2 regions of the Acidovorax sp. LjRoot129 genome follow, and region 2 is predicted to be linked to the other one. Evidence: riboswitches for the same ligand, from Rfam matches in the RefSeq annotation. Region 2 holds a riboswitch; the other holds the start of a gene.
The links. A riboswitch is a leader RNA that binds a small molecule or an ion and turns the genes downstream of it on or off. The one in region 2 is predicted to bind glycine.
Positions count from the first base shown of each region.

Region 1 (14,184 bases), 2.4 Mb from region 2:
GTTGCGACGCAGCCAGCACACGCGCTGTTTTGGGGTGGGCGGCGGCCCACTCGGCCCATTCGTCCTCGCGCACGACCGTGGCGTCGGCAGAGCCCAGCGTCAGCGCGGTGAGGCCCGCCTGCGGGAATTTCTCGTACTGCACGGAGCGCAGGTCCTGAAAGGACAGCCCTGCCTCGTTGAGCATGCCGCGCGCCATGTAGGTGTAGACGGAATCCTGCTGCGGCAAGTACAGGCGGCGGCCTTTCATGGCGGCCACGGTGTCCACCTGCTGCAGGCCCACCAACAGGTACTTGTCCGATTTTTGCGTGGCGCCCACCAGCTCGTACCCCCGCTGCAGCGCGGAGGCGGCCACCTGCGGCGGGCCGATAAAGATGTCAAAGCCTGCACTGCGCGTGGCGCGCATCACATCGGAGAGGTCTTCGCTCGTGGCCACCGTGACGCTCTGGCCTGCCGCCTTCGACAGGCCCGCTTCCGCCGCGCTGCGCAGGATCGTGTTGGCAGCTTTTTTGGCAGTGGGCTCTACGGCCACCAGGGCCGTGAGCTGTGCCTGGGCGCTCAACGCTGCGCCGGCCAGCAGCAGCGCTGCGCAGAACCTGAACCCGATGTGACTCGCCTGGCGGTACATATCGCCCTCCCTTATTTGGAAAGCGAATATGCCCCAGCGAGTGCGACCCAGCACGAATGTTTCCATATGCTTATCACTATTACATCTGTTGACAATGCGCTGCCCGGTTGCGGTGCGCCATAGCCGACAGAATGCGGCTTCCGTCTGCAGATCGGTGACCTGGAAAGCGTCGGCGCAAGGCCGGGCGTGTTGCTGTTTGTGTGGTGCGACTTACAACTTCTCGGAGACTGAACCCATGAAAGATTCCATGACCCTCCCGCGCCGACACCTGCTGGCCGGGAGCGCCGCCGCCCTGGGTGCCCTGGGCCTTGCCGGTTGGAGCGGGCGTGCCGCAGCCCAGGCCGTGGCGCCCAAGCCATTGCCCGCCTACGCGGTGTGGAAGTCTTCCGATGCGCTCATCGTGCACAGCAGCAGCACGCTGGAGACCAAGCGCTCCGCGTTCGGCACCAGCGTGATCACGCCATCGAACCAGCTGTACGTGCGCAACAACCTGCCCGCGCCCGACGCGGCCATCCTGGACAACCGCGACGCCTGGACCGTGGCCATCGAAGGTGTGAAGAACCCGCGCAGCATCACGCTCGCCGAGCTCAAGACCCTGGGCGTGGAGACCGTCGCCACTGTGCTGCAGTGCTCGGGCAACGGGCGCGGCTTTTTCCCCAGCAAGCCCAGCGGCACGCCGTGGGCCGTGGGCGCTGCCGGCTGCGTGGTGTGGAGCGGCGTGCCGTTGCGCAACGTGGTGGCCGCCCTGGGCGGCTTGGCCGATGGCGCGGTGTACCTGACGGGCACCGGCGGCGAGAAGCTGCCCGAGGGCGTGGACCCGCTGTCGGTGGTGGTGGAGCGCTCGGTGCCCGTCAAGGCCACTGACGACGCGCTGCTGGCCTGGGAGATGAACGGCGAGCCCATCTCGCTGGCGCATGGCGGCCCGCTGCGGCTGGTGGTGCCGGGCTACCAGGGCGTCAACAACATCAAGTACGTCCAGCGCGTGGCGTTCACCAGCGCCCAGTCGCAGGCGCGCATCATGTCGCACGGCTACCGCATGTCGCCACCGGGCTCCAAGGCCGCGCCCGATCAGCCCTCGGTGTGGGAGATGGGCGTCAAATCCTGGATCAACGGCCCCTTGCCCGAGAAGGGCACCCTCAAGGCCGGCCTGGTCCAGGTGCACGGCGTGGCCTTTGGTGGCACGCAGGCCGTCAAGGGCGTGGAGGTGTCGGTGGACGGCGGCAAGACCTGGCAGGCCGCGCGTCTCATCGGCCCCGACCTGGGCAAGTTCGCCTGGCGCCAGTTCGTGCTGCCCGTGCAACTGGGTGCGGGCACCCATGTGCTGGCCAGCCGCGCGACCGACACCGCTGGCATGGTGCAGGCCGAGCAGCGCGAGGAAAACCTGGGCGGCTACAACAACGCCAGCTGGCGCGACCACGCCGTCACCGTCACGGTGGCGTGATGACGCTCCCCCCTGAGGCGCTGGTATCGGGGCGTGCCGGTGCCAAGCACTTGCGCATCCCTGCGCTGGCGGTCCTGTCGAGTCTGCTGCTGTGGACGGGCGCCGGCTGGGCCGCCGACGCCGCCGAGCTGGCCCGCGGCAAGGAGCTGTTCACCAAGATCCAGCCGGCCTGTGCCGTGTGCCACACGCTGCAGGCCGCGGGTGCCGAAGGCCACGTGGGTCCGGTGCTCGATGAGCTCAAGCCCGACGCAGCGCGGGTGCTGCGCGCGCTGAAGGCGGGCATCGGCGTGATGCCCTCGTATGCGGAGCGCATGAGCGAGAAGGACATGCGCGCCGTGGCGAGCTTCGTGGCGCAGGCCACGGGGGCCGCCAGGTAGACGGGCCCCCTGACCTGGCAGCTGCGCTCAGGCCGCGGTGCGCGATGGCAGCAGCGCCGCAGGGCGCGGGCTGCGCTCCATCCCCTGGAAGTCAAAGTCCACCTGCGGCGCACGCCCGCTCACGATGTCGGCGATCGCCTGGCCCGAACCGCAGGCGTGCGTCCAGCCCAGCGTGCCGTGGCCGGTGTTGAGGAACAGGTTGGCCACCTTCGTCTTGCCGATCAGCGGCACATTGCTGGGCGTGGCGGGGCGCAGGCCGGTCCAGAACTGGGCTTGGCTCGCGTCGCCCGCGCCAGGGAAGAGCTGTTCCACGCGGCGCACGATGGCGTCGCAGCGCACCTGGTTCAGGTGCCGGTCGTAGCCGTTGAGCTCCGCGGTGCCGGCAATGCGCAAACGGTCGCCGCCGCGTTCGCTGGTGTAGCGCGAGAACACGAGCTTGAACTCATCGTCCGTGAGACTCACCTGGTGCGCCTTGGCTGCATCCTTCACCGGCATGGTCACCGAATAGCCCTTGGCGGGATAGATCGGCAGGCGGATGCCCAGCGGCTGTGCCAACAGCGGGCTGAACGAGCCCATGGCCAGCACGAAGGCATCACCCTGCACACGCTCGAAACGGCCCTCGGCATTGGTCACTTCCACATGGTCGATGGTGCCGCCCGCCTCGCGCAGCGCGGTGATGTGGTGACCCAGGCGAAACTGCACGCCCGCGGCCTCGCACAGCCGGACCAGCTCGCGCGTGAACTGGTTGGCATCGCCCGATTCATCTTCGGCCGTGTACGTGGCACCCGCCAGCTGCGGACGGATGTGGGCGAGGGCTGGCTCAATGCGCACGGCCTCGTCGGCGCTGATGACCTGGCGCTCGCAGCCCAGGGCGCGCATCTGCTCGGCCGGGGCCAGGGCGCCGTCGAACTCTTGGGCGTTGGTATAGAAGTGCAGGATGCCTTGCGTGCGCTGGTCGTACTCTATGCCGGTGGCGGCGCGCAGCTGCTGCAGCACGTTGCGGCTGTAGGTGCCCAGGCTCACGATCTGCTCGATGTTGTGGCGCGTGCGCGCCGGCGTGCAATTGCGCAAAAAGGCCAGGCCCCAGAGCCACTGGCGCATGTCGGCGCGCAGGCGAAACAAGAGCGGAGCGTCTTCCTTGCCGAGCCACTGCAGCACCTTGAGCGGCGCGCTGGGGTTGGCCCAGGGTTCGGCGTGGCTGACCGAGATCTGCCCGCCGTTGGCAAAACTGGTTTCGGCGCCGGGCGCGCCCTGGCGGTCGATGACGGTCACATCGTGGCCGAGCTGCGAAAGGAAATAAGCCGAGGTGACGCCGAGCAAGCCGGCGCCGAGAACAATCACGCGCATTTTTAGCCTTATAGAGGGCTAGCGCTTGATAGACACGCGTGAGCAGCTATGAAAATAATAGCAATGCAGCTGGCGCGCGTCTGCCAAGCTGCCGCTCCCCCTGTCCTTGGTACCTGAGAGATTCACCGCCGCGCCCACATGGCGTGCGGTTTGCTCCTTCGGTGCGCCACAACGCCGATGGCGGGTTGGGGCGGCTCTCCAGACGGCTTTGATGAATGGTGCAGTACGGGACCTGAGCGTGTATGGGAGTTTGCGCCTTCGGTGCAGCGGTGGGCGTGGCGCCTGCCGCTGCTCTCCTGCGAGGGCCATTCTAGGAGCGGCCCCAGCGCAAAACATGGGCCTGCAGCGCTAATGGGCCGCAATCGTTGCTGATGGTGGAACCGGCCTGTTGGCCATAATTTGCCGTTCCCTCCCTCCGCAAAAGTGGTTTCCCCATGCCCGATACCGCCCTCGATCCCTTCGACCCCTTCGACCCATTTGCCAGCGCCGCCGTGATCACAATGGCGCGCCAGGGGCGCATGCCCCGCCCGCTCGACCTGCCCGCGGCGCTGCGCCCGCGCGACGTGGTTCAGGCATATGCGGTGCAGGACCTGGTGGTGCGCGAGCGCGGGGAGATTGCGGGCTGGAAGGTTGGTGCGGCCTCGCACCAGGCGCTGCCCGCGCGGGCAGCACTCACGCGCGATTCGGTCTGGGTGGCGGCGGGCGACGGCGCAGTGCGCTTGCCCACGGCAGGGTTCGCGGTGCTGGGGGTGGAAGCCGAGTGGGTGTACGGGCTGCGCGCAGACCTCCCTCCGCGGGCCGCGCCCTACAGCCCCGCCGAAGTTCTGGCGGCTGTCGGGTCTGTGCGTGCGGGCATCGAGGTGTGCGACACCCGCTATGCGGCCTGGGGGCAACAAGACGAATGGAGCCGCCTGGCCGACCAGGCATGCCACGGTGCGCTCATCGTTGGCTCTGGCACCGAGGACGTGGAGGCCCTGGACGCGATGGCGCAGTCCGTGGTGCTGACGATCAATGGAGCGGTGGCAGCGCAATCTGCAGGGTGGAACAACCCGGCGGGCGACCCGCTGCGCCTGCTCACCTGGCTGGCCAATGTAGGCGCACACAGCCTGGGCGGATTGCAGGCGGGCCAATGGGTGACGACCGGGTCGTGCACCGGCACGATTTTGGTGGCGCCGGGCACCACGGTGGTGGCCGATTTCCCGGGCCTGGGCCACGCCGAGTTGAAGCTCGCCTGACGTAGAACGAGCAACGGCCCTGACCTAGGGCCAGGGCCGTTGCACACACCTATCAGCAATCAATTGCTGCGTGGATTGTTCGGCTGGCTGTCGCGGCGGTTGGAAACGCCATCGCCGTCACGGTCGCGGTCATTGCGGTTGGAGATGCCGTCGCCATCGCGGTCATTGCGGTCCCAGCCACCGCGTTGGAATTCCCAGCGGCCGTCACGCTCCACCCAGTGGGGTTGGCGGTACTGGTGCCCATTGCGGGCCTGCACCCAGTGGCCGCGCACCCATTGGTAGCGGTTGCCACGCCATTGCCAATGGCCTTCTTCCCACACCTGGCCGCGGCGTGCGCGGGGCGTCGCTTCACGGCGCGGAGGCGGCGGCGCGGGGATGACCTGGTAGGTCTGCGTCTGCTGGTAGCCCCGGTCGGACTGGACGACAACGGTGCCCGGCGTCGCGGCCTGCGCTGGCGCAAGTGCGCACAGTGCCAGGGTCGCAATGGATACGGCGGTGAGTGTGTTTCGAATCATGGTGATCTCCTCTTTTTTCGGTGGGGGGAAAGTGGTCTGTGATCGGTATGGGCAGGGCCACCCCAAGGCCTGGCCTTGGGAGGTGCGCCCGAGGGTTCAACCCCTGCGGGCTTGCCCTGTCAGCTCGGCCGATCAGTTGCGACGGGGGTTGTCCGGGCGGCTGTCATACCGGTTGGGCACGCCGTCACCATCGCGGTCGCGGTCGTGGCGATTGCGCACGCCGTCGTGGTCACGGTCGCGGCCGTGGTGATCGCGGTCGTAGCGGTTCGGAACCCCATCACCGTCGCGGTCGCGGTCATAGCGGTTGGGGATGCCGTCGCCATCGCGGTCCCAGCCACCGCTGCGCATTTGCCAGCGGCCGCCATGCTCTTCCCAGCGGGGTTCGCGGTAGTAGTAGCCGGGGCGGGCCTTCACCCAGTGGCCCTGCAGCCAAACGTGGCGGTTGCCGCTCCATTCCCAGTGGCCTGGGACCCAGACCATGCCGCGGCGTGGTGCAGGAACGACTTCGTAGCGGGGTGCGGGCGGGGGGCCGTACTGCACGACCATCGGGGTGGCCGGGTAATACTGCTGCGGCTGCCCCGACTGGATGACAACGGTGCCGTTGATCTGGGCCTGGGCCGCCGTGGCAGCGCCCAGCGACAGCAGGGCGATGGAAACAGCGGCGAGTGCGTTGCGAGCCATGAAGATCTCCTCAAGATGATTCCTTGCGGAACCGGAGCCTTCATAGTGCGCTTCTGGTGTCAAGACGGTGTAGGCGCTTTGCGAAGTCTTGTGAAGTGTTGTTGCCCGAGCCGACGGGCGGTCGTACGAACCTGCAAAAACCGGGGTTTCCCTGTGCACGCAGGGCCCCGTGCGCGCGTTAACGCCACCACACGAGCGCCGCCACCGCGAGCAGCGGCACCCAGGCGGGATGCCGGCCGCGCGTGGCAAAAAACACCAGCAGACCGCTGGCCAGTGTCGCAATGCCCGCCACATCGGCCACCCAGGCAGCCAGCGTGGCGTCGTTCCACGGGGTCGTTCCCAGGCGCCAGAGCAGGGCGCTGAAAGCGAGGCCCAGCACGGTGGTTAGATGCCATGTGCCCCACAAGATGCGCACTTGCGGCTCGCGCAGCACCGGGCGGCCCGCGGTGGGCACCACACCCTGCACCCGCAGGCTGCGGAAGACCAGAATTTCACCCAGCACCGAATGGGCCAGGGCGACCAGCGCCAGCACCCCGGCGGCACTCACGAAAAGGATGTTCATGGAGCGGGCCTTTCCAATCAGACGGGGGAGGCGGGCGCCAGCGACCGCGCTGCGCACAGCGCCAGCGCGGGTGGCAGCGCCAGCCAGAAGCCCGAAGCAGGCATGAGCACAATGCCCAGCACCGTGAGGGCCAACAACCCGGCGCCCAGCGCCCGCAGCGGGGCTGGCTCCACCGCCGCGTTGCGTTCGATCAGCAGCATGGCCCAGCCCAGCAACGCGAACAACACGCCGAACAGTACAAACCAGACCACGGCGCCCACGGCCGGGTCTTTTTGCACGCTGTTGAAAACGCCACGCCGCAGGATCTCTTGCAGCTGGGTCGGAAACACGACGGCCGCATACAACGTGTGCAGCGCGGCCACGGCCAGCATCCACAGGCCCTTCCAGCGGTTGCGAAGTGGCGTTGCAGTGCGGTAGGGGCGCAGGCTTGTCAGGGTGATGGTCATGGGGATGGGTTCCTATGAAGAAGGGCGGGGCAATGCGTGTGGACCCGCGCGCCCAGCCCCGTGAGCAGGTGCATCAGGCCCATCCACATGCGCTCGAACGCGGGCATCTCGCCGGGCACTTGCGCCAGGTGCTCGCCCAGCACGCGTTGGTGGCGGCCGGCGGTGATAGGGGGCGGCGTCTTGGCGCCGAAATCGAACACCGATTGCGTGAAGGGCTCCATCTGCCAGGCCTGCATGTCTGCCAGTGCGGGCGCGAGTTCGGCGGTGTAAGCCGGCACGGTGAGGCCGGCATTGACGAGTCCAAGTGCCCGGTAGGCCTGCAGCACCAGCGCGTCTCGCTGTGGGTCGGTGGGCGGGCGCAGCAGTGCGGACCACGCCCGTGTCACCTGCGCCCGGAACCCCGCGGAGAGGCTGCGGGTGCAGCCAAAGTCGAGCACGCCCACTGTGCCATCGGGCGCAAACAGAAAGTTGCCAGGGTGCGGATCGGCATGCACCCGGCCCAGCACAAAGATGCAGTGCATGAACCAGTCCCACAGGTGCTGCCCGGCCAGGTCGCGTTGCTGCTGTGTGGGCTGCGTGGCCAGCCAGGCCTGCAGGTGCTGGCCCGGCAGAAACTGCTGCGTGAGCACCTGGGCCCGTGTGTGCGACAGGATGGGCTGCGCGAGCACCACGCCGGGCAAAGCCGCGTGCTGCGCAAACCATTGCAGTTGCTCGGCCTCCTGCAGGTAGTCCACCTCGCGCAGCAGTGTGGCTTCGATCTCGGTCATCACGCTGTCCACCACGGTGTTGGCGGGCAGGGGCATGTCGGTGTGGGCCAGGGCGCGCAGTGCAGTGCGCATCAGTTGCATGTCGCTGGCAATGGTGGCGGCGATGCCGGGGTACTGCACCTTGACGGCCACCGTGCCGTGGCCCGCCAGTTGAGCGCGGTGCACCTGGCCCAGGCTGGCGGCGGCGAAGGCTGTGGGATCGAACTGGTCAAACAGCGCCTCGGGCTCCTGCCCGAAAGCCTGGCGGAACACGCGTCCCACCAGCGCGCGGTTGAGCGGCGGTGCCTGGTGGTGGGCGCGCGCCAGCTCCTGCCGCACGCCGTCGGGCAGCAGGCCCGGGTGCATGCTGAGCAGCTGCGACACCTTGAGCGCCGAGCCCCGCAGCTGGCCCAAGGCGCCAAAAAGGATGCGGCCCAGGGCGGCCTCGTGGTCGGCCTGCGCCTGGGCAGACGGCGTGCGCACACGGTGCCCCAGCTGGGCCATGCCGATCCGCGCCGCGGCCAGGCCCGTGATGGTGCCGCGCGCCAGGCGGCCGGTGCGCGGCGCGTCAGCGCGCGCCATGGTGTGACGTGGCCAACTGACGCAGCATGACCTGCACGATGCGGCGGTGAAACGGCGTGATGACGGCCATGTAGGCATGGCCCAGCGTGTTGTGGATGTGCACCACGGTGCTGATGACGACCGTGGGGACGCTGCCCGGCTGCCCGTGTTTGGTCAGCGAGACCTGCACATCCAGGTGTTTGTCGTCCTGCCCCATCACCACTTCGGTGTCGCTCAAATGGCGGATCAGGAAGATGCCCACCTGATCTCCCACGCGGTAACTGCGCGCATCGGCCGGAGAGGCTCCGCTGGCAGGGGGATGCACATCCTGCAACTGCCCCACGCCCTTGAGGCCCACCAGCCGCACCAGCTTGTTGCGGATTGCCAGAAGTTGCTCCGTCCACCGAGGTGTCCGGGCCACCACGTCCAGCCAGGTCTGCAGTGCGCTGGTGGCGGGGCGAGGGTCGGCCGTTGTGAAGGCGTCAAAAAAATGCGCGTTGTGCAAGGTGGCATGGATGACCGTGCCAGCGGGCACCTGGACCTCGCGCACGGTGTGGGCGCTGGTCATGCGGACTTCCTCTTGCGTGGCGTGGCCGCTGGCTTTGCAGGGGTTGCCGAGCTGGCAGCGCGGGGTTTGCGCGGCGCGCGCGGCGGTGCTGAAGGCTCCGGCGGGGGGGATGCTTCAGCGGCTGCCTTGTAGGCGGGCGCAGGGCCGGGCGGCGCGCTGGCCATCGCCTGTTTGGCCAGCTGCAGCATGCCCATCAGGCCACTGCTGTGCTGCACCATGCGGGCCATCTGGCTGCGCAGCACAAAGCCACCCAGCTGCAGCACGCGGTTGACGAGCCCGCCGCGCAGCGCCTGCACCAGCACCCCCAGCGACAGGTCCACCAGCTGCGTGGTGTCGGCAAACTCATCCGACGTGTCGGCCAGCCAGTACGTCACCACACCGGCCAGGTAGTCGGTGTACAGCCCGCCCGCCAGGCCCTTGAAGTCACAGGGCTCGATCTCGCCGCTGGCCTCGGCGGCTTCGAGAAAGCTGGCGACGGCCTCGCGCAGGCTTTGCCGTGCCGCCAGGGGTTCCGCCAGCATCGACAGCGGCGAGCGCCGCGCCAGAGTGCGCACCTGGGCCACAAATTCGCGGTCGGCCAGCAGCCGCTCCAGTACGGCGTCGGTCAGGCGCTGGAGCTTCTCCTGCAGCTGATAGCCCGCAAATCCCGGCGTCTGCAGCGTGTCGGCCAGCGCCTGGTGGGCCACGTCGTCCAGGTAGCCCAGCACGATGCGGTCCTTGGTCGGGAAGTATTTGTAGATCGTGGCGTCGCCAATGCCGGCGGCGCGCGCGATGTCTTTCATCGTCGTGCCGTCAAAGCCCTGGCGGGTCATCAGGTCCACCGCGCTGGCCACGATCTGGCGGCGGGTGGCGTCTTGCTGCTGGCGGGTGGTTTTCACTTTGGTATCTTTAAAATCGTTGAATCAATGATTTAAAGAATAGTGAATTTTCATTAAAGAGTCAATGGGTATCGAAGGATGGGCGCGGCGAAGGTGCAGACACCTCCGCCCCGCGTGCCCGGCTGCGGCTCAGTCCTCGGGCACAAACAGCTGCTCGATGGTCTGCCCGAGCACGGTGGCGATCTTGAAGGCCAGGGGCAGGCTGGGGTCGTATTTGCCCGCTTCGATCGAGTGCACCGTCTGGCGGCTCACACCCAGCGCGTCGGCCAGGGCTTGCTGGGTCATCCCGCGGTCTTGCCGCAGGGCCTTGACGTGGTTGTGCATGCGGGTTGCCTCAGTCCGGCGCCAGGCCATCGGCCACCAGCTGCGCCACGTGCTCGCCCAGCGTGGCGCTGGCCGGCCGGTAGCGGACGCCCAACTCGGCCTGGCTGCGGGTGGTGTCGAACTGCAGCGGATGGCCCACGTTATGGCGCACGTAGCTGCGCGTCATGCCGGCCATCGGCGCAATCAGCCACATCAGCCATCGGGGAACCTCTTTGGTGGGCAGCTTGGCGCTGCGGTCCGGGTGGCTCTGGCGCAGGCGCTGCGCGATCTCCAGCAGGCGCAGGCTTTCGCCCACCACCAAATAGCGGCCCGATGCCGCCGGCTGCAGCGCGGCGCTGACGTGCGCCTGCGCCACGTCGCGCACATCCACCGTGCCCAGCCACAGCGGCGGCACGCCCTGGCGGAAGGACCCGTCCAGAAACTGGCGCAGCAGCTGCACGCTGGTGGCATCGTCGCGCTGCGACAGCGAAGGGCCAAAGATCGCGCCCGGGTGCACGCTCACCAGCGACCAGCGTTTTTGCCGTGCCAGCAGATCCCAGGCCAGGGCCTCGGCGCGCGTCTTGGAGAGCGCGTACGGGTTGCTTTGCGCGGTCGACGTGCGGTTTATGTCCTTTTCGTTGAGCACATGCCCCGGGCGGGATTGCAGCTCGTCGCTGTCGCCGAACATCGCCACGATGCTGCTGGTAATGACCACACGCTCCACGCTCGCCACGCGATTGGCCGCATCCAGCACATGGCGCGTGCCCGTCACGGCGGGGGCGATGAGCTCGCGTTCGGGGTCGGCCGAAGGGCCCAGCTTGTAGGGCGAAGCGGTATGCAGCACCGCGCTGCAACCCTGCATGGCGGCGTCAAAGCCCTGCGCGCCGAGCAGGTCGGCCTCAAACAACATGAGCTGGCCGGGATGCGCCTGCGCCAGGCGCTGCAGGTGCGCGACCTTGCGCCCGTCCTTCAGGCTGCGCACCGTGCCGTGCACCGTGTGGCCCTGCTCCAGCAGCAGCTTCACGATCCACGACGCCAGGTATCCGGCCGCGCCGGTCACCAACACGCGGGCCATGTTCAGCTCACCCGGTGGTGGGTGATGCACAGGCCCAGGCCCCAGGCGGCGATCAGCCCGGCGGCCACGGCCAGCGGGTGCACGGCAGGGGCCATGCCCAAGGCCTGTACCGCGGACACCACCAGCAGCATGGCCAGCGCCAGCCCCACCGCCCATTGGCAGGCGCGGCCATGCATCTGGCGCTGCAGCTCGTCCAGCTGGCGGTAGCGGCGATAGCCCAGCCATGCCAACAGACCACTCGCCGCCGCCAGCAGCCCCGCCGCCCACCGGCCCGGCGCCAGCGGCAGGTGCGCCAGCTCCAGGCTGGCGAGGCCCAGCAAGATCACCACGAGCAGGCCGGCGAGCACCTTGGCCAGGTAGCTGATTTGTTCCAGGGGAGAGGGGAGTTCGTTCATGCGGGCCTCAAGAAGTAAAGTTTGCTTTACAAATTGTCGTGCCGCAGCGATGCCGATGTCAAGTTTCTTTTACTTCTGACGCCGTGGAATCGGCTACGAACATCAAAAATTCAGTGTTTTTGCCGCTAGCGCTTATTGGATAAGCATTTATTGCTATCAATAAAATAGCAATAACTCAGAACCCGATGGCATCGCCCGATCTCCAGCGAGCGACACAAGCCAAGCGCACCAACGCCGCGTCGTTCCCTCCCAGGGAGAGAGCCACACAGCGGCTTTTTAGAGGGGCAGCCTCCGCATCCCCGTGAACGCTTCGAATTCCCAACTGCGCATCGCCAGCAGCAAGGTGTAGCCCTCCAGCTCCCGCGGCGGCAGCTTCTGGTCGGCCAAGTGCTGTTGCGCAAAGTCCTGCGCCACGCGCTGCATGCGCTCCATGAAGGCGGGTGCCAGGCCCCGGCTGATGGTGCCGTGCACGAGCAGCACGCCTTCGCCGGCACCATCGAAACCGCCGGAAAAGTAGTCGAGCAGCGCGTGCTCGCGAAAGTAGTTCATCACCGGGCCGTGGGGCCGCCAGCGGAAGGTCTTGGCGAGCTTCAATCGGTAGCGGTTCAGCGGCCGCAGCTCGATGATGCCGATGCGGTCAAGCTGCGCCAGGTACTTGATGCCCTCCGCTTCGGAGAGCCGGTAGGTGGTGGTCACCTGCTCCAGCGTCCATTGGCTGAGCACGCAAATCGCCATCAGCAGCAGCTTCTTGTCGGCCACCACGGCGCGCTCCTGCTCCTGCGCCAGCTCTTTGAGCAGGGGCTGGCTGTCGGCCACACGGCGCGCCAGGTCGGCAAAGTCCAGCGCCAGCGCGCGGCAGATCGCGTCGATGCGCGACAGCGGCATGTCGCCCTTGGCCAGCATGCGCTTGACGCTGGATTCGGCCATGCCCAGCGCCTCGGCCAAGTCGGCATAGGTCATCTGGGCGCTTTTGAGTTCCTTCTTGAGGGCGGCAACGAGGTCGGCGGTGGTGCTCATGGGTATCGATTATCAGTACCTGAAGTGCTCCGGGTGGCCCTTTGGATCACTTTTTGCGCTGGGCGCGACGGGCGCTGCAGACACTGCGCGGCATCCCTCACCACTGCCCACGGGCTCCTTCCTCGCCATGACCCTTGTCCCATTACCGTTGCGCCAGCGCCCCGCCCGCCTCTCGCGCGCCGAGGTCGCCCTGCTCTGGCTGGCCCTGCTGATGTTGGCCCTCGCATGCCTGGGCCCGACGCTGCCAGCCAGCCCGCACCAGCACGCGTTTGCGGACCAGCGCGCGGTGTGGGGCATTCCGTGCGCGCTCGATGTGCTGAGCAATCTGCCGTTTGCGGTGGCCGGCGTGTGGGGTCTGGTGTGGCTGCGCGGGGTCGAGCGCAGGGTGCTGGATGCGGCCTCCCGGGCCTGCGCAACACTGTTTTTTGCCGGCTTGGTCTGTACCGCGGCCGGCTCCAGCCTGTACCACGCGTTGCCCAACGATGCAGGCCTGCTGTGGGACCGGTTGGGCATGGTGCTGCCGTTTGCGGGCCTGCTGGGCCTGGCCGCAGCGGGTCGCGTGAGCCGCAGGGCCGGCTGGGCCGCGGCCGGCGCGGTGTTGCTGGCGGGCGCAGCCGCGGTGCTGCTGTGGGCGCACACCGGCAACCTGCTGCCCTGGGCGGTGTTGCAACTGGGCGGCATGGTCGTCGTGCTGGTGCTGGCCCTGCTGCCGCAGCGTGCCGGGGCGTTGCCTGTGCACCTAGGCGCGGTGATCGCGATGTATGCGCTGGCCAAGCTGTTCGAGGCCGCGGACCATTCGGTGTTTGATGCGACGGGGCAGTGGGTGTCGGGCCACAGCCTCAAGCACGTGTTTGCCGCCGGTGCCGCATGGCCCGTGCTGATGGCCGTGGAGGCTTTGCGCCACAACCCCACGGCGGGCACCACCCTTGCCACGGTGTCCGGGCAGAATGGCGCCCACACCGTGGGAGTCGCGCGCGGATCCACAAGAGGAGGGCCCACAAACCCCTCGCCGCGCGCCGGGCCATACCAACACATAGCAGCAGCCACTGCAGACCCATCGGACACGAGGAGAAACGCATGAACCCCGAGACGACCCCCACCAGCGTGGCGCAGCGCGCGGCGCCTCCACATGCCGCCAGCGCGCCGGCCCACGGGCATGAAGACCCGAACCAGTTCGCCCTGCTGCGCCAGCGCCGTTTTGCCCCGTTCTTCTGGACGCAGTTCTCGGGCGCGGCCAACGACAACCTCTTCAAGTTCGCCTTCACCGTGATGGTGACCTACCAGCTCAGCGTGTCGTGGCTGCCGCCCGCCATGGCCGGGCTGGTGATCGGCGCGCTGTTCATCCTGCCGTTTCTGCTGTTCTCGGCCACCTCGGGCCAGCTCACCGACAAGTACGACAAGACGAAGATGAT
Region 1 covers NZ_CAXUSE020000001.1:4,824,998-4,839,181, reverse strand. The annotation lists gene ACSQ3Q_RS22100 (rhodanese-like domain-containing protein) at 1-625, opposite strand, end outside; gene ACSQ3Q_RS22095 (sulfite oxidase) at 861-2,066, shown strand; gene ACSQ3Q_RS22090 (c-type cytochrome) at 2,066-2,443, shown strand; gene ACSQ3Q_RS22085 (D-amino acid dehydrogenase) at 2,471-3,790, opposite strand; glycine riboswitch at 3,881-4,002, opposite strand; gene ACSQ3Q_RS22080 (2-keto-4-pentenoate hydratase) at 4,225-5,025, shown strand; gene ACSQ3Q_RS22075 (YXWGXW repeat-containing protein) at 5,085-5,540, opposite strand; gene ACSQ3Q_RS22070 (YXWGXW repeat-containing protein) at 5,673-6,221, opposite strand; gene ACSQ3Q_RS22065 (hypothetical protein) at 6,400-6,783, opposite strand; gene ACSQ3Q_RS22060 (DUF6463 family protein) at 6,801-7,229, opposite strand; gene ACSQ3Q_RS22055 (ABC1 kinase family protein) at 7,226-8,557, opposite strand; gene ACSQ3Q_RS22050 (DUF2867 domain-containing protein) at 8,544-9,104, opposite strand; gene ACSQ3Q_RS22045 (TetR family transcriptional regulator) at 9,101-9,982, opposite strand; gene ACSQ3Q_RS22040 (helix-turn-helix transcriptional regulator) at 10,112-10,306, opposite strand; gene ACSQ3Q_RS22035 (NAD-dependent epimerase/dehydratase family protein) at 10,317-11,360, opposite strand; gene ACSQ3Q_RS22030 (hypothetical protein) at 11,363-11,755, opposite strand; gene ACSQ3Q_RS22025 (helix-turn-helix domain-containing protein) at 12,032-12,772, opposite strand; gene ACSQ3Q_RS22020 (hypothetical protein) at 12,900-13,853, shown strand; gene ACSQ3Q_RS22015 (MFS transporter) at 13,850-14,184, shown strand, end outside.
Region 1: linked by a shared signal. The riboswitch ahead of ACSQ3Q_RS22085 (D-amino acid dehydrogenase) and the one ahead of gcvT (glycine cleavage system aminomethyltransferase GcvT) in region 2 are both predicted to bind glycine.

Region 2 (14,184 bases):
TCAGGATGCCGAGCGTACCGGCCGTGGCCAGCGAACCGATGGCGATGCTCTCGTCGTAGCCGCGTTTTTTGAGCGCAGGCAGCGAGACCTTGGCAATCGTGGCGCAGGTGGCTGCCGAAGAACCCGAGACCGAGCCAAAGATGCCGCAGCCCAGGATGGTGGTGTGGAACAGCCGCCCGGGCACGCGCCCCAGCCACGGCGCGAGGCCCGAGAACATGTCCTCGCTCAGCCGGGTTCGAAAAAGAATCTCGCCCATCCAGATGAAGAGCGGCAGGGCCGCAAGCTCCCAGCTGGCATTGCTCTCCCAGAATGCGGAGAAAAGGTTCAGCCCGGGCTGGCTGTTGGTGAAGAAGGCCTGCCCCACCCAGCCGCAAATGGCCAGCGTCATTGCGATCCACACGCCGCCGGACAGCATGAGGAGCATGAGGAGCAGCAATACGCCGCCCACAGTAAGAATGTCCATTTTTTGCTCCTTACAGATCCGAGGAAAAGTCGCCCTTGGCGTGGCGCTCTTCCACCAATCGCACAAAGGTCGGTACGCCGCCCTGCACCACGATCCACCACTCATCAATGACCGCAACGAGGAACAGGATGGAGCCCAGTGCAAAGCTCAGCTGCGGGATCCAGATGGGAATGGCCCACAGGCCCTGCGCCAGTTCGTTGAACTGCCAGCTTTCATAGGTGAAGGCACAGGCCCACCAGGCGAGGTAGCCAATGGCCAGGGCTGCGATGGTGAGACAGGTCAGCTCGTACTTGCGGCGCATGGCGGGCGAGAGTTTTTCGAGCACCAATGTCACACGCACGAAGTCGCCATGCTTGAACGCGTGGGCCATGGACAAGAACGCCGCGGCCGCGCAAAGCCAGGCCACCACGTCATTGATGGCGCCCGTGGGAAAGCCGAATTGGCGCCCCAGGGACTGCACCACCATCAGCACGCAGATCACGGCGATGCAGGCCGCGCCCACCGCGCCCGCGGCCAGGTAGGCGCCGTCCAGCGCGCGCCGCAGAAGATGCGGCGGCATCACGACGGTGGGCGGGGCTGCGCCCGCGACCGCAGAGGGTTGAGGCAAGGAAGACATGGCGTGCGCTCACTTCTTGCTGTTGTAGGCTTCGATCACGGCCTTGCCGTCGTCGCCCGCGGTCTTGATCCAGTCGGCCGTCATGCGCTCGCCCACGGCCTTGAGTTCCTTCTTGAGGTTCTCGGCGCTCACGTCCACCTGCATGCCTTTGGCAGCCAGCTCCTTGAGGTACTCCTGGTCTTTTTGTTCGCTCATGGCCCAGCCACGCTGCTCGGCAATAGCGGCCTGGGCCAGCACGGCGTCTTGCGTGGCCTTGTCCAGGCTGTCAAAGGCCTTCTGGTTGACCACCACTGCGTTGCGCGGCAGCCAGGCAGCCACGCCGTAGAAGTACTTCACGCTTTCATACAGCTTGCTGTCCACGCCGCTGGCGCTGGAGGTCAAGAAGTTGTCGACCGTGCCGGTGGCCAGGGCGGCCGAGAGCTCGGCGAGCTGGATCGTGACCGGCTGCGCGCCCACCTGGCTGGCGATCACCGAAGTGGCGGGGTTGTAGGCCCGCATCTTGGTGCCCTTGAGGTCCTTGAGCGCCGTGATGGGCTTGACGGAATACAGGCTCTGCGCCGGCCATGGCACGGTGTAGAGCAGCTTCATGCCCTGCGCGCCGAGCGTCTTGACCAGCAGCGGGCGCGAGGCCTGGTCGAGCCGCTTGGAGTCCGCATAGCTGGTAGCCAGGAAAGGTATGGAGTCCACGCCGTAGACCGCAGCCTCATTGGCCGCGCCCGACAAGATGAATTCACCAATCGCCACCTGGCCGGACTGCACGGTGCGCTTGATTTCATTGGCCTTGAACAGCGATGCGTTGGGGTGCACCGTGATCTTGAGCTTGCCGCCGCTGGCCTTGCCCACGTCCTGCACGAACTGCTGCAGGTTCTGTACTTGAAAGGTGTGGACCGCATAGCCCGAAGGCAGGTCCCATTTGGTTTCGGCGTGGGCCAGGCATGCGGCGGCCGCGGCGCACAGGCCGAACATCATTTTCTTCATGGGGAGACTCCTTGGTTTAAAAGCTGGCGAGGTGGTGATTGAAAAGGTCCGTGACCAACATGCACCCGGGTGCGTGGGTGATGCAAAAGGCCGGCTGCGCATTCAAGATGGCAGACTGGGGTGTGACGCCGCAAGCCCAGAAGACCGGGATCTCGCCGGGCATCAGTGCCACTGCATCGCCGTAGTCGGGCCGTCCCAGGTCGGCAATTCCGATCAGCGAGGGATCGCCGATGTGCACCGGCGCGCCATGCACATTGGGAAAGCGCGAAGTCACCTGCACGGCCCGTATCACGTCGGCCGCCGGCATGGGCCGCATGGTCACCACCATGGCGCCGCTGAACGGGCCGGCCGGCTCGGTCTGCAGGCTGGTGCGGAACATGGCGACGTTCTTGCCTTCATCGATGTGACGCAGGCTGATGCCCGCCTCGATCAATGCCGACTCGAACGAGAACGAGCATCCGAGGATGAAAGTCACGAGGTCTGGGCGCCACAGATCGCTGACGTCGGCCAGCTCCTGGGCCAGTTCTCCGTGGCGCCAGACGCGGTACTGCGGCACATCGCTGCGGATGTCGATGCCCTCGCCGAGCGATGGCAACGCCACCTGGCCAGGCTCGCTCACGGCGAGCACCGGGCAGGGCTTGGGATTGCGCTGGCAAAACCGCAGGAAGTCGCCAGCCAGCGCCTCCGGCAGGATCACCAGGTTGCCCTGCACCCGGCCATGGGCCAGGCCACTGGTGTGCGACGACCAGGCGCCTTGCCGGATCACGCTGCGAACGTGGCGCGGATCGTTGATGCCTTCAGCGCCAAAGACTGCGAGCGCTTTTTCTTGAACAGAATCCACCGTATTTCCTTGCGTTGGGAAATGCCATTTGTTTGGCGTTGGGCGGATTGTGTTGGGGCGCCACCTGTCGTGGCAAATTCAAAAAATATTGCTCAGCTCATCGATTTTTTCGATGCACTTCATTGGGGCAGAGGGAACCAGGTTGGTGCCAAGGGATTACCCGGATGCTCCAGTTAAGGGTTAACCCCGAGCCCCTGGGAGGCCAAAAAACCGTGCGGCTCAGCCCAGGCCGCCCGCCAACGCCTTCGCGTGCGGCGCAGCAATCGGATTCGTCACGTCGCCGTGGGCTTGCGGCGGCTGCCGCGTTTCGGCGTTGCTGGAATGACGTCGATGAAGTCGAGCGCCGAGCGCACGATGGCGTCCATCGCAGGCGAGGACGGGTCTTCGCGGTAGCTCACGTGGATGGGCAGCGGCTTGAGCACGGTGTCGCAGGCCAGCGCCCGCAGGTCCGGAAAAGCCAGCATGCGCTCGACCGCCAGGCGCGGCAGCGTGGCCACGCCAAAGCCCCCCTGCACCAGCTGCACCATGGCCGAAATCGACGACACGGTGTGCACGCGGCGCGGCTCCACCTGGGCATTGCGGAAGGTGTCGAGCAGGTACACATGCGGCTGCGATCCGCGCTGAAAAGTGAGGATGTCAGTGTCCACAAAATCGCTGAGCGCGTAGCGGCGCTTGCGGTGGATCTTGCTGTTGCCGACGAACACCATCTCCATCGGTGTCACGGCCTGGCTGCGGATGCCGTCGGCGGACGCGGGCAGCGCGGCAAACACGGCATCCAGCGTGCCGCGGCGGATCTGGTCGAGCAGCACGGGCGTGGATTCCACCGTGAGCTCCAGCTCCAGCAGCGGGTTGTCCTTGCGCAGCTGCTCCACCCACGGAATGAGCCAGGAGTGCAGCACCGATTCGATCGCCCCCAGGCGCATCGAGACTTCGAGCGGACCGCCAGACCCCATCTCAACCTTGAGCTGGCGCTGGAGCTCCAGCATGCGCTTGGCGTAGGTCAAAAAACGCGAGCCCGCCACGGTGAGCTTGAAGTGCTTGTCGCGCCGGTCGAGCAGCAACACGCCCAATTCTTCTTCCAGCGCTGCGATGCGGCTGGACATGGCCGACTGCGTGAGGAAGAGCTTCTCGGCCGCGCGGGTGACGCTCTTGAGGGACGCCACCCAGTAGAAGGCTTCGACGAAACGCAGGTTCATGGTGGTGGTCCTAAGGCATCAAGCACGTGCGGCTGGCTCGCTGGCTGGCTGGTTCGTTGGCAAATATCGCGCACCGGCGTGGTGCAACGCGGAGCGGGCCTGCCGGTCTGCGCGGTGCCGCTGTAGCCAAAACGGCGCCCATTCTGCGGTCATCGCACCCAATGGGGCAGTTGCTGACGTGCAAAAAAGGTACAGATCATCTCCACAGACGCACTCGGCAGCATGGGTCATCTCGCCTGCATGCCCCGTGTGAATGGAGAGCCCTTGGCGCGAAATGCTATTATTTTTATAGCTAAAGATGCTTATAAATCATGCGCTAGAGGCCATTTTTTATCAAAATTTACTCCACAAACAGCGGCAAGTCGGCCTTCTTGAGCGTGCGCAGCACAAAGCTGGAGCGGCTGTGGCGGATGCCTTTGATCTTGTAGAGCTTCTCGCGCAGCAACCGCTCGTAATCGCGCGTGTCCTTGACGACGACGCGCAACAGGTAGTCGTAGTCGCCGGACACCAGGTGCGCCTCGATCACCTCGGGAATGCTGGCCAGCGTTTCGCCAAATTTCTCCAGCGTGTTGTCGGAGTGGCTGTCGAGCGTGACCTGCACGAGCACCGTGTCGGCCAACCCCAGTGCCTGCGGATTGAGCCGCACGGTGTAGCCCTGGATGACACCGGCCTCTTCCATCTTCTTGATGCGCCCCCAGCAGGGCGATGGGCTCAGGCCGACGGCCTGGCCGATCTCTTGAAGGCTGGCACGCGCGTTGCCTTGCAGTACGGCGAGAATTTTTCGATCAAGACGGTCCATGGCGATGATTATTCCTTGAAACACGCCACTGCAGAATAATTTGCTGCAATGAAAGAATTTCTGAGCAAAAACAGAAATAAATGCCAGCCCGCGCCAGGCATACTTTCGGTCATCAAGGCGTTCTTACCGGAGCGCACAAACTGACAGGGCCCCGGACCGGTTACCGCCGGACCGGGGCGCTTGACAAGACCGCAGTGGGACGCACCCCTCCCCACCTTCAGCGCACTTCAAGCGCTTCAGAACCTGCAACCTTCACGGGCTCGGCCGGCCAGCCGAGGGGAAAATCCGACCCCTCGCACCGTCGTGCATCGACAGTGCACGCATCTCGACCGACCCATGCAGCTGTCGCCCCCGTACCCCCGCGCCCCGCAACGTTCGGCAGCGTTAATAAGCACGCTTACCAGCACAAACCCCGATGCCCTGCGCCATGTTGCAGCGCCATAATTTTCCGGGCCGGTGCACTGGCTGCGCGAAGCCTTCAGCAACAGGTACGCAGGCGCACTCGGCAAGACCATACCTACAGGAGACACCATGCAACTGACTTCTCTCGCCGCGGGCCTGGGCCTTGCGTTTGGCTTGATCGCCACGGCTGGCGCGCAGACCACCACGCTCAAGATCGGCTACGCCACGGCGCCCGATTCGCACTACGGCGTGGGCTCCAAGGTGTTCTGCGATGAAGTCGAAAAGGGCACGCAAGGGCGCTACAAGTGCCAGTACTTTCCCAACTCGGCGCTGGGCGGTGAGCGCGAGCAGATCGAAGCCATCCAGCTCGGCACGCAAGACCTGGTGAACACCTCCACCGGCCCCGTGGGCAACTTCGTGCCCGAAGTGAAGATCGTGGACATCCCCTTCCTGTTCCGCGACTACGACCATGCGCGCAAGGTGATGGACGGCCCGATCGGCCAGGACATCCTGACCAAGTTCCCGAGCAAAGGCATCATCGCGCTGGCCTGGACGGAAAACGGCTTTCGCCACATGACCAACAGCAAGCGCGACATCGTCAAGCCCGACGACGCCAAGGGCTTGAAGATGCGCACCATGGAAAACAAGGTGCACATGGATGGTTACCGTACCTTCGGCATCCTGCCCACGCCCATGGCCTTCCCTGAACTGTTCGGCGCCCTGCAGCAAGGCACTGTGGACGGCCAGGAAAACCCCATCCCCGTGATCCTGTCGGCCAAGTTCTCGCAGGTGCAAAAGCACCTGTCGCTCACGGGCCACGTGTACTCGCCCGCGCTGCTGCTGCTCTCGCCCAAGGTGTGGAACAAGCTCAACGATGCCGACAAGAAGATCTTTACGGACGCTGCCAAAGCCGCATCCGTGGCCCAGCGCAAGAAGGTGAATGACGACGAGAACAACGGCATTGCCGTGCTCGAGTCGCAAGGCATGAAGGTCACCAAGACCGTGGACGGAGCCGCCTTCCGCGAAGCGTTGAAGCCTGCCTACGCTGGCTACGCCAAGGAGTTCGGCGCGGACAACATCAAGAAGATCCAGGACGTGCGCTAAAAGCGCTCGCACCCAGACAGCGCCCGGCCGCATTGACGCGCCGGGCGCTTTTGCTTTGATCTGCACGCCACCCAAGACCGCCCTGTGAAAACCTTCGAACGCTACTTTCTTGCCGCCAACCGCTGGGCGCTGATCCTGCTGTTGGCGTCCATGTCCGTCATCATCTTCACCAACGTGGTGATGCGCTATGTGACCCACAACTCGCTCGAATGGGCCGAAGAGGTGTCGCGCCACATGATGATCTGGCTGACGTTTTTGGGTGCCGGCCCCGTGCTGCGCTACGGAGGCCACATTGCGGTAGAGAACCTGCAGGACGCCCTGCCCCGCGCGGGCGGCATCGCCATTCGCGCGGTGGTGGCGGCGCTGCTGTTCGCCTTCTTCGGGTTCATGGTCTGGTACGGCTGGCTCTACATGCAGCGCACCATGTTCCAGATGACGGCCGTCACGCAAGTGCCGTTTGCCTACATCTACAGCGCCATGCTGATCGGCGGCGTGCTGCTCATCGTGCACTTCCTGTTCGTCGTGCGCGGCTATGTGCTCGACCGCACTTTCGCGGCCGATGCGCACTTTGACGCGAATGCGAGTGCCTCCCTGTGACCGCATCCCTCATCCTCATCTTCTCGGCCTGCCTGTTCCTCGCCATCGGCGTGCCCGTGGCGTTTGCCCTGGGCCTGGCCACCGCGGCCACGCTGATCCTGGCCGAGAGCTACCCGCTCATGGTGCTGCTCAAGGAAACCTTCACCGGCATCGACAGCTTTCCGCTGATGGCGGTGCCGTTTTTCATCCTGGCGGCGGAGCTCATGAGCGGCGGGTCGCTCACCGAGGTACTGCTCAAGTTTGCCGGCCAGTTTGTCGGCCACAAGCGGGGCGGCCTGGGCTATACCAACGTGGTCTCGCTCACGTTCTTCTCGGGCATTTCGGGCTCAGCATTGGCCGACGCGGCCGGCCCCGGCTCGATGCTGATCCGCATGATGGACAAGGCGGGGTATGACCGTTCTTACGCTGCGGCGCTCACGGCCTCCACCGCCATCGTGGGGCCCATCATCCCGCCGTCCATCATCATGATCATCTACGCGCTGCAGGACGACGCGGTGTCGGTCGGCTCGCTGTTTGTGGCGGGCCTTCTGCCGGGCCTGCTGATTGCGGTGGCCATGTGCGTCGTCAACTACCTGGTGTCCAAGCGGCGCAACTACCGGGGCGACGGTGCCACCCCCACGGCGCGCGAGATGCTCACGACCACCTGGAAGGCGCTGCCCGCCATCTTGCTGCCGGTGGTGATCCTGGGCGGCATGCGCGCCGGTTGGTTCACGCCCACCGAGGCGTCGGTGGTCGCGGTGTTCTACGCACTGGTGTGTGGCAAGTTCGTATACCGCACCCTGCAGTGGAAGGCGCTGCCCGACATCCTCGCGCGCTCGGCGCTGCTGTCGGCTTCGGTGCTCATCATCATCGGCCTGTCGGCTGCGTTCGCGTGGATCCTCACCATCGAAGGCGTGCCGCAGCAGATGGCCGAGTGGCTCATCGGCATGAACCTCTCGCCCTGGATGTTCCTCATCATCGTGAACATCTTTTTGCTGCTGTTCGGCATCTTCATCGAGCCGCTGCCCGGCGTGATGGTGCTCGCCCCCATCCTTGCGCCGGTGGCCATGAAGCTCGGCGTGGACCCGGTCCACTTCGCGATGATCGTGATCTTCAACCTCACACTGGGCATGATCACGCCGCCCGTGGGGGGGCTGCTGTTCGTCACCTGCAATGTGTCGCGTGTGCCGATGACCCAGCTGGTGCGTGAGCTGGTGCCCTTCCTGTGGGCCCATGGCGTGGTGCTGATGCTGCTGACCTTTGTGCCCGCGCTGTCCACCTGGCTCCCCCGCGCGCTCGGCTTCATCAAGTAGCGGGGAAAAGCGGCGCAGCGGATATACTCGCACCCGTCAGGAGAGAGCCCTTCGCAGCAACTGCGTCCGGGCCGCCGAAGGCGCAGGCAACAGCCGAACGCTCAGGCAAAAGGACTGACAACCGCCCGCAGCGATGCGGGCGTTCCCTTGCTGGAGAGAGACGGCCCGCCGCACCGCGTGATGAGGCCATCCACCGAAGGAGCAAACCGCACGGCCAGCCAGGGCGCTGCGGTGAATCTCTCAGGTAAAGCGGACAGCAGGGCAAATGCCGGGGCCAGTACAGGCCGCGGTTTCCATTTGCCTTGCCTCAAGAAGTCCGCCATGTCCGCCACCGCTCCTGCCGCCCCCCTGCTCACCACCCCCCTGAACGCCCTGCACATCGAGCTGGGCGCCCGCATGGTGCCGTTTGCCGGCTATTCCATGCCTGTGCAGTACCCCGCCGGCTTGATGGCCGAACACCAGCACACGCGCAACGCGGCGGGCCTGTTCGACGTATCGCACATGGGCCAGTTGCGCCTGTTGGGGCCCGATGCTGCCGCAGCGTTTGAAACCCTGATGCCCGTGGACGTGATCGACCTGCCCGTGGGCAAGCAACGGTACGGCCTGCTGCTGACCGATGAGGGCACGGTCATCGATGACCTGATGTTCTTCAACAAGGGCCAGGGCGAAATCTTCGTGATCGTTAACGGTGCCTGCAAGGTGGGCGACATAGCCCACATACAGGCCCGCATCGGCCAGCGCTGCCAAGTGGTGCCCATGCCCGACCACGCGCTGCTGGCGCTGCAGGGCCCCCAGGCCGTCACCGCTCTCGCCCGTCTGGCGCCCGGCGTTGAAAAGCTGGTGTTCATGACTGGCGGCGATTTCTCCATTGCCGGTTGCGACTGTTTTGTGACCCGCAGCGGCTATACCGGCGAAGACGGTTTTGAGATTTCGGTACCCGGCGCCCAGGCCGACACCCTGGCCCGCGCGTTGCTGGCCCAGCCTGAAGTCAAACCCATCGGCCTGGGCGCGCGCAACTCGCTGCGCCTTGAAGCCGGCCTGTGCCTGTATGGCAACGACATCGACACCACCACCACACCGCCCGAGGCCACGCTCAACTGGGCCATCCAGAAGGTGCGCCGCACCGGTGGCGCACGTGCTGGCGGCTTCCCCGGCGCGGACAAGGTGCTGGCACAGATCGACGACCCCGCCACCTTGCAACGCAAGCGCGTGGGCCTGGTGGCACTGGAGCGCGTACCCGTGCGTGAACACACCGAACTGCAGAGCACCGACGGCCAGAAGATCGGCGAAGTCACCAGCGGCCTGCTCGGCCCCACGGTGAACGAACCCGTGGCCATGGGCTATGTCAGCCCCGCCTTCGCCGCCATCGGCACGCGCTTGAACGCCATCGTGCGCGGCAAGGCTGTGCCCATGGAAGTGCGCGCCATGCCCTTCACCCCGGCGCGCTACTACCGCGGTTGATCGCGTCACACCCGCCCAGCCCGCTACAGTCGCGGCTGGCACCGGCACTTTTCTTTGAAACCTCTTTTTTTGGAGCCCCCCATGACCGTCAAGTTTTCCAAGGACCACGAATGGGTCGACATTGCCGACCACCAAGCCGCCACCGTGGGCATCACGCTGCATGCGCAGGACGCGCTGGGCGATGTGGTGTTTGTGGACCTGCCTGCAGTCGGCACCACCTTCACCCAGGGTGACGTGGCTGGCGTGGTCGAGTCCGTGAAAGCGGCCGCCGACGTGTACATGCCCATCACCGGCGAAGTCGTCGAGGTCAACGAAGCGCTGCGCGCCGACCCCTCTCTGGCCAACAGCGACCCGATGGGCGCCGGCTGGTTCTTCAAGGTCCGCGTGACCGACCTCACGCAGTTCGACGCGCTGATGGACGAACCCGCCTACGCCGACTTCGCCAAGAACGCCTGATGCGTTGATGGTTTCCGCGGCCCGGCACCGTGTTGCCGGGCCAATGTCTTGCTGTACCAGTGCCGCCGCCGATGACCTCCTCTGCCCCCCTGCCCTCCCTCGCCGCGCTCGAAAACGCCACCGAGTTCCTGCCCCGCCACATTGGCATCGACGCTGCGGATGAAACGCACATGCTGTCGGTGATTGGAGAGGCATCGCGCAGCGCCCTCATTGAAAGCATCGTGCCGCGTTCGATTGCGCGCAGCACGCCGATGGACCTGCCCCCTTCGGTCACCGAAGCGGCCGCGCTGGCCGAGCTCAAGGCGATTGCGGCCAAGAACCAGGTGCTCAGGAGCTTCATCGGCCAGGGCTACTACGGCACCCACACACCGGGCGTCATCCTGCGCAACATCCTTGAGAACCCCGCCTGGTACACGGCCTACACGCCGTACCAGGCAGAGATTTCTCAAGGCCGCATGGAGGCGCTGATCAACTTCCAGACCATGGTCTGCGACCTGACCGGGATGCCGATCGCCAACGCATCGATGCTGGACGAAGCCACGGCCGCGGCCGAGGCCATGACGCTGGCCAAGCGGTCCGTCAAGTCCAAGAGCAACGTCTTTGTGGTGGCCGGCGATGCGCACCCGCAAACCATCGAAGTGATCCAGACCCGCGCCAAGCCGCTGGGCCTGGAAGTGCGCCTGGCCAATTCGGCCGAGGAGTGGAACGACCTGCTGGCCGGCGACTATTTCGCGGTGCTGGCCCAGTACCCCGCCACCAGCGGCCGCATCGAAGACCTGCGCACCGATGTGGAAAAGGCCCACGCCAAACAAGCGGCATTCATCGTAGCGGCCGACCTGCTGGCCCTGACGCTCATCACGCCACCGGGCGAATTTGGCGCCGACATCGTCGTGGGCACCACGCAGCGTTTTGGCATGCCCATGGGCGCGGGCGGCCCGCACGCCGCCTACATGGCCTGCCGCGACGAGTTCAAGCGCAGCCTGCCCGGCCGCCTGGTGGGTGTGAGCGTGGACGTGCATGGCAAGCCCGCCTACCGCCTGGCCCTGCAGACGCGCGAGCAGCACATCCGCCGCGAAAAGGCCACGTCCAACATCTGCACGGCGCAGGTGCTGCCCGCGGTGATCGCCAGCATGTACGCCGTGTACCACGGCCCCGAAGGCCTGCAGCGCATCGCCCAGCGCGTGGCCAGCTACACGGCCATCCTGGCCAAGGGCCTCACCCAACTGGGTGCGCCCGTGCGCCCACAAGCCACCTTCGACACGCTGGTACTGAAAACCGATGTCGCTACAAAATCGATAGCTACAAAGGCAATACAGGCAGGCGCTAACCTGCGAATTTACTTTGAAAACTACCTGTGTATTTCGCTGGACGAGACCACGACACGCGCCGACATCGAGCTGCTATGGAAGGTCTTCGCCAAGGACGGCCAGGCGCTGCCGACCTTCGACGCGTTCGAGAACGGTGTCGAGCCGCTGATCCCCGCCGCGCTGCGCCGCACCAGCAGCTACCTCACGCACCCGGTGTTCAACACGCACCACAGCGAGACCGGCATGCTGCGCTACATCCGCCAGCTGTCCGACAAGGATCTGGCCCTGGACCGCAGCATGATCCCGCTGGGCAGCTGCACCATGAAGCTCAACGCCACCAGCGAGATGATCCCCATCACCTGGCCCGAGTTCGCGCATATCCACCCCTATGCGCCTGCCGAGCAGCTGCAAGGCTACAAAGAGTTGGATGAGCAGCTGCGCGAGTGGCTGTGCCAGGCGACGGGCTATGCCGGCATCAGCCTGCAGCCCAACGCCGGCAGCCAGGGCGAATACGCAGGCCTGCTCGCCATCCAGGCCTACCACCAGGCGCAGGGCGAAGGCCACCGCAACATCTGCCTGATCCCCAGCAGCGCGCACGGCACCAACCCCGCCAGCGCGCAGATGGTGGGCATGCAGGTCGTGGTGACCGCCTGCGACGCCAGCGGCAACGTGGACCTGGCCGACCTCAAGGCCAAGTGCGAGCAGCACAGCGACAAGCTGGCCTGCGTGATGATCACCTACCCCAGCACCCACGGTGTGTTCGAGACCCAGGTGAAAGAGCTGTGCGCCCTGGTGCACCAGCACGGCGGCCGCGTGTACGTGGACGGTGCCAACATGAACGCCCTGGTGGGTGTGGCCGCGCCCGGCGAGTTTGGCGGCGACGTGAGCCACCTGAACCTGCACAAGACCTTCTGCATCCCCCATGGCGGTGGCGGCCCCGGCGTTGGGCCCGTGTGCGTGGTCGAAGACCTCGTGCCCTACCTGCCCGGCCTGCCGGGCCAGGGCGATGCACCGCTGGCTCCCGCCGACGGCAAGGTCGGCCCCGTGAGCGCTGCGCCTCTGGGCAACGCGGCCGTGCTGCCCATCAGCTGGATGTACATCCGCATGATGGGCGCCGTGGGCCTGCAGGCCGCGACCGAGACAGCCATCCTGTCGGCCAACTACATCAGCGCGCGCCTGAAGGACCACTACCCCACGCTGTACGCGTCGGCCAACGGCCACGTCGCGCACGAGTGCATCCTGGATCTGCGCAGCCTGAAGGAAACCAGTGGCGTGATGGCCGAGGACGTGGCCAAGCGCCTGATCGACTACGGCTTCCACGCGCCCACGCTGAGCTTCCCTGTGCCCAACACACTGATGGTGGAACCCACCGAGAGCGAGACGCTGTTCGAGATCGACCGCTTCATCGACGCGATGATCGCCATCCGCGAAGAGATCCGCCAGATCGAGGCCGGCGCGCTGCCGCAGGACAACAACCCGCTCAAGAACGCACCACACACTGCCGAGAACCTACTCACCGGCGAGTGGGCCCGCCCCTACAGCCGGGAGGCCGCTGCCTACCCCGTGGCCGCCCTGCGCCAGGCCAAGTACTGGTCGCCCGTGGGCCGGGTCGACAACGTCTGGGGTGACCGCAACCTGTCGTGCAGCTGCATTCCGGTGTCTGACTACGCGTGAGCGTTGAAGTCCAATAGCCAAACGCCTGCGGCCCTGCAGCGGCGGTTCACCCAAAGCCTTCGCGCAGCCTGCCTGCCGAAGGCTTTGTTCCATCTCGGAAGGGTTCCATGAGCCCTGATTGCGATCTCGCAGGAGATCGTGAACAGGCTCTAAGATCGCGGGCTGTCTGACACCCCATCCCAAGGAGTCCCCTTTGCGAAACCTCTTGTGCACCCTGCTCGCCAGCCTGGCCACCCTGGCTGTAGCCCCCGCCGTCCTGGCCCAGGCCCAGCCCGTCACCACGGCCAGCGGCCTGATCTATGAATCCCTCAAGGACGGCACGGGCGAATCGCCCAAGGCCACCGACACCGTGAAGGTGCATTACAAGGGCACTTTCCTGGACGGCAAGGAGTTCGACAGCTCCTACAAGCGCGGCGAGCCCACCGAGTTCCCTCTCAACGGCGTGATCCCCTGCTGGACCGAAGGCGTGCAGCGGATGAAGCCCGGCGGCAAGGCCAAGCTCACCTGCCCGGCAGCGATTGCCTATGGCTCGCGCGGTGCGGGCGGATTGATTCCGCCCAATACCACGCTCAATTTCGAGATCGAGTTGATCTCCGTGCGCAAATAGGCATGCTCCCCCCTGAGTCGCCTTCGGCGCCTTCCCCCAAGGGGGACGCAGCCCTCGCTGCGGGGCGGCCCTTGCTTGGCTGCCCTCGCTCGGGGCGCGCCAATTGCGTAGGTTGGTGACGGTGCGCAGCGGATTCACACGGGCTGTGATTTGGAGCCGCTCATGCTGCTGAAAGTTGGTGACCTCGCGCGCCGCACCGGCCTCACCGTGCGCACGCTGCACCATTACGACGAGATCGGGTTGCTCAAGCCCTCGGGCCGTTCTGAGGCTGGCTACCGGCTGTACAGCCAGGCCGACGTGCAGCGGCTGCACGGCATCCAGACCATGCGGCAGATGGGCCTCGCGCTCAGCGATATCGGTGACTTGCTGGTCGGTGACAGCATGGCGCCCG
Region 2 covers NZ_CAXUSE020000001.1:2,423,742-2,437,925, reverse strand. The annotation lists gene ACSQ3Q_RS11175 (TRAP transporter large permease) at 1-463, opposite strand, end outside; gene ACSQ3Q_RS11170 (TRAP transporter small permease subunit) at 474-1,022, opposite strand; gene ACSQ3Q_RS11165 (TRAP transporter substrate-binding protein) at 1,089-2,057, opposite strand; gene ACSQ3Q_RS11160 (putative hydro-lyase) at 2,074-2,850, opposite strand; gene ACSQ3Q_RS11155 (LysR family transcriptional regulator) at 3,171-4,094, opposite strand; gene ACSQ3Q_RS11150 (Lrp/AsnC family transcriptional regulator) at 4,435-4,893, opposite strand; gene ACSQ3Q_RS11145 (TRAP transporter substrate-binding protein) at 5,425-6,399, shown strand; gene ACSQ3Q_RS11140 (TRAP transporter small permease) at 6,484-6,996, shown strand; gene ACSQ3Q_RS11135 (TRAP transporter large permease) at 6,993-8,288, shown strand; glycine riboswitch at 8,316-8,415, shown strand; glycine riboswitch at 8,429-8,555, shown strand; gene gcvT (glycine cleavage system aminomethyltransferase GcvT) at 8,610-9,749, shown strand; gene gcvH (glycine cleavage system protein GcvH) at 9,831-10,205, shown strand; gene gcvP (aminomethyl-transferring glycine dehydrogenase) at 10,277-13,186, shown strand; gene ACSQ3Q_RS11115 (FKBP-type peptidyl-prolyl cis-trans isomerase) at 13,380-13,793, shown strand; gene ACSQ3Q_RS11110 (MerR family transcriptional regulator) at 13,956-14,184, shown strand, end outside.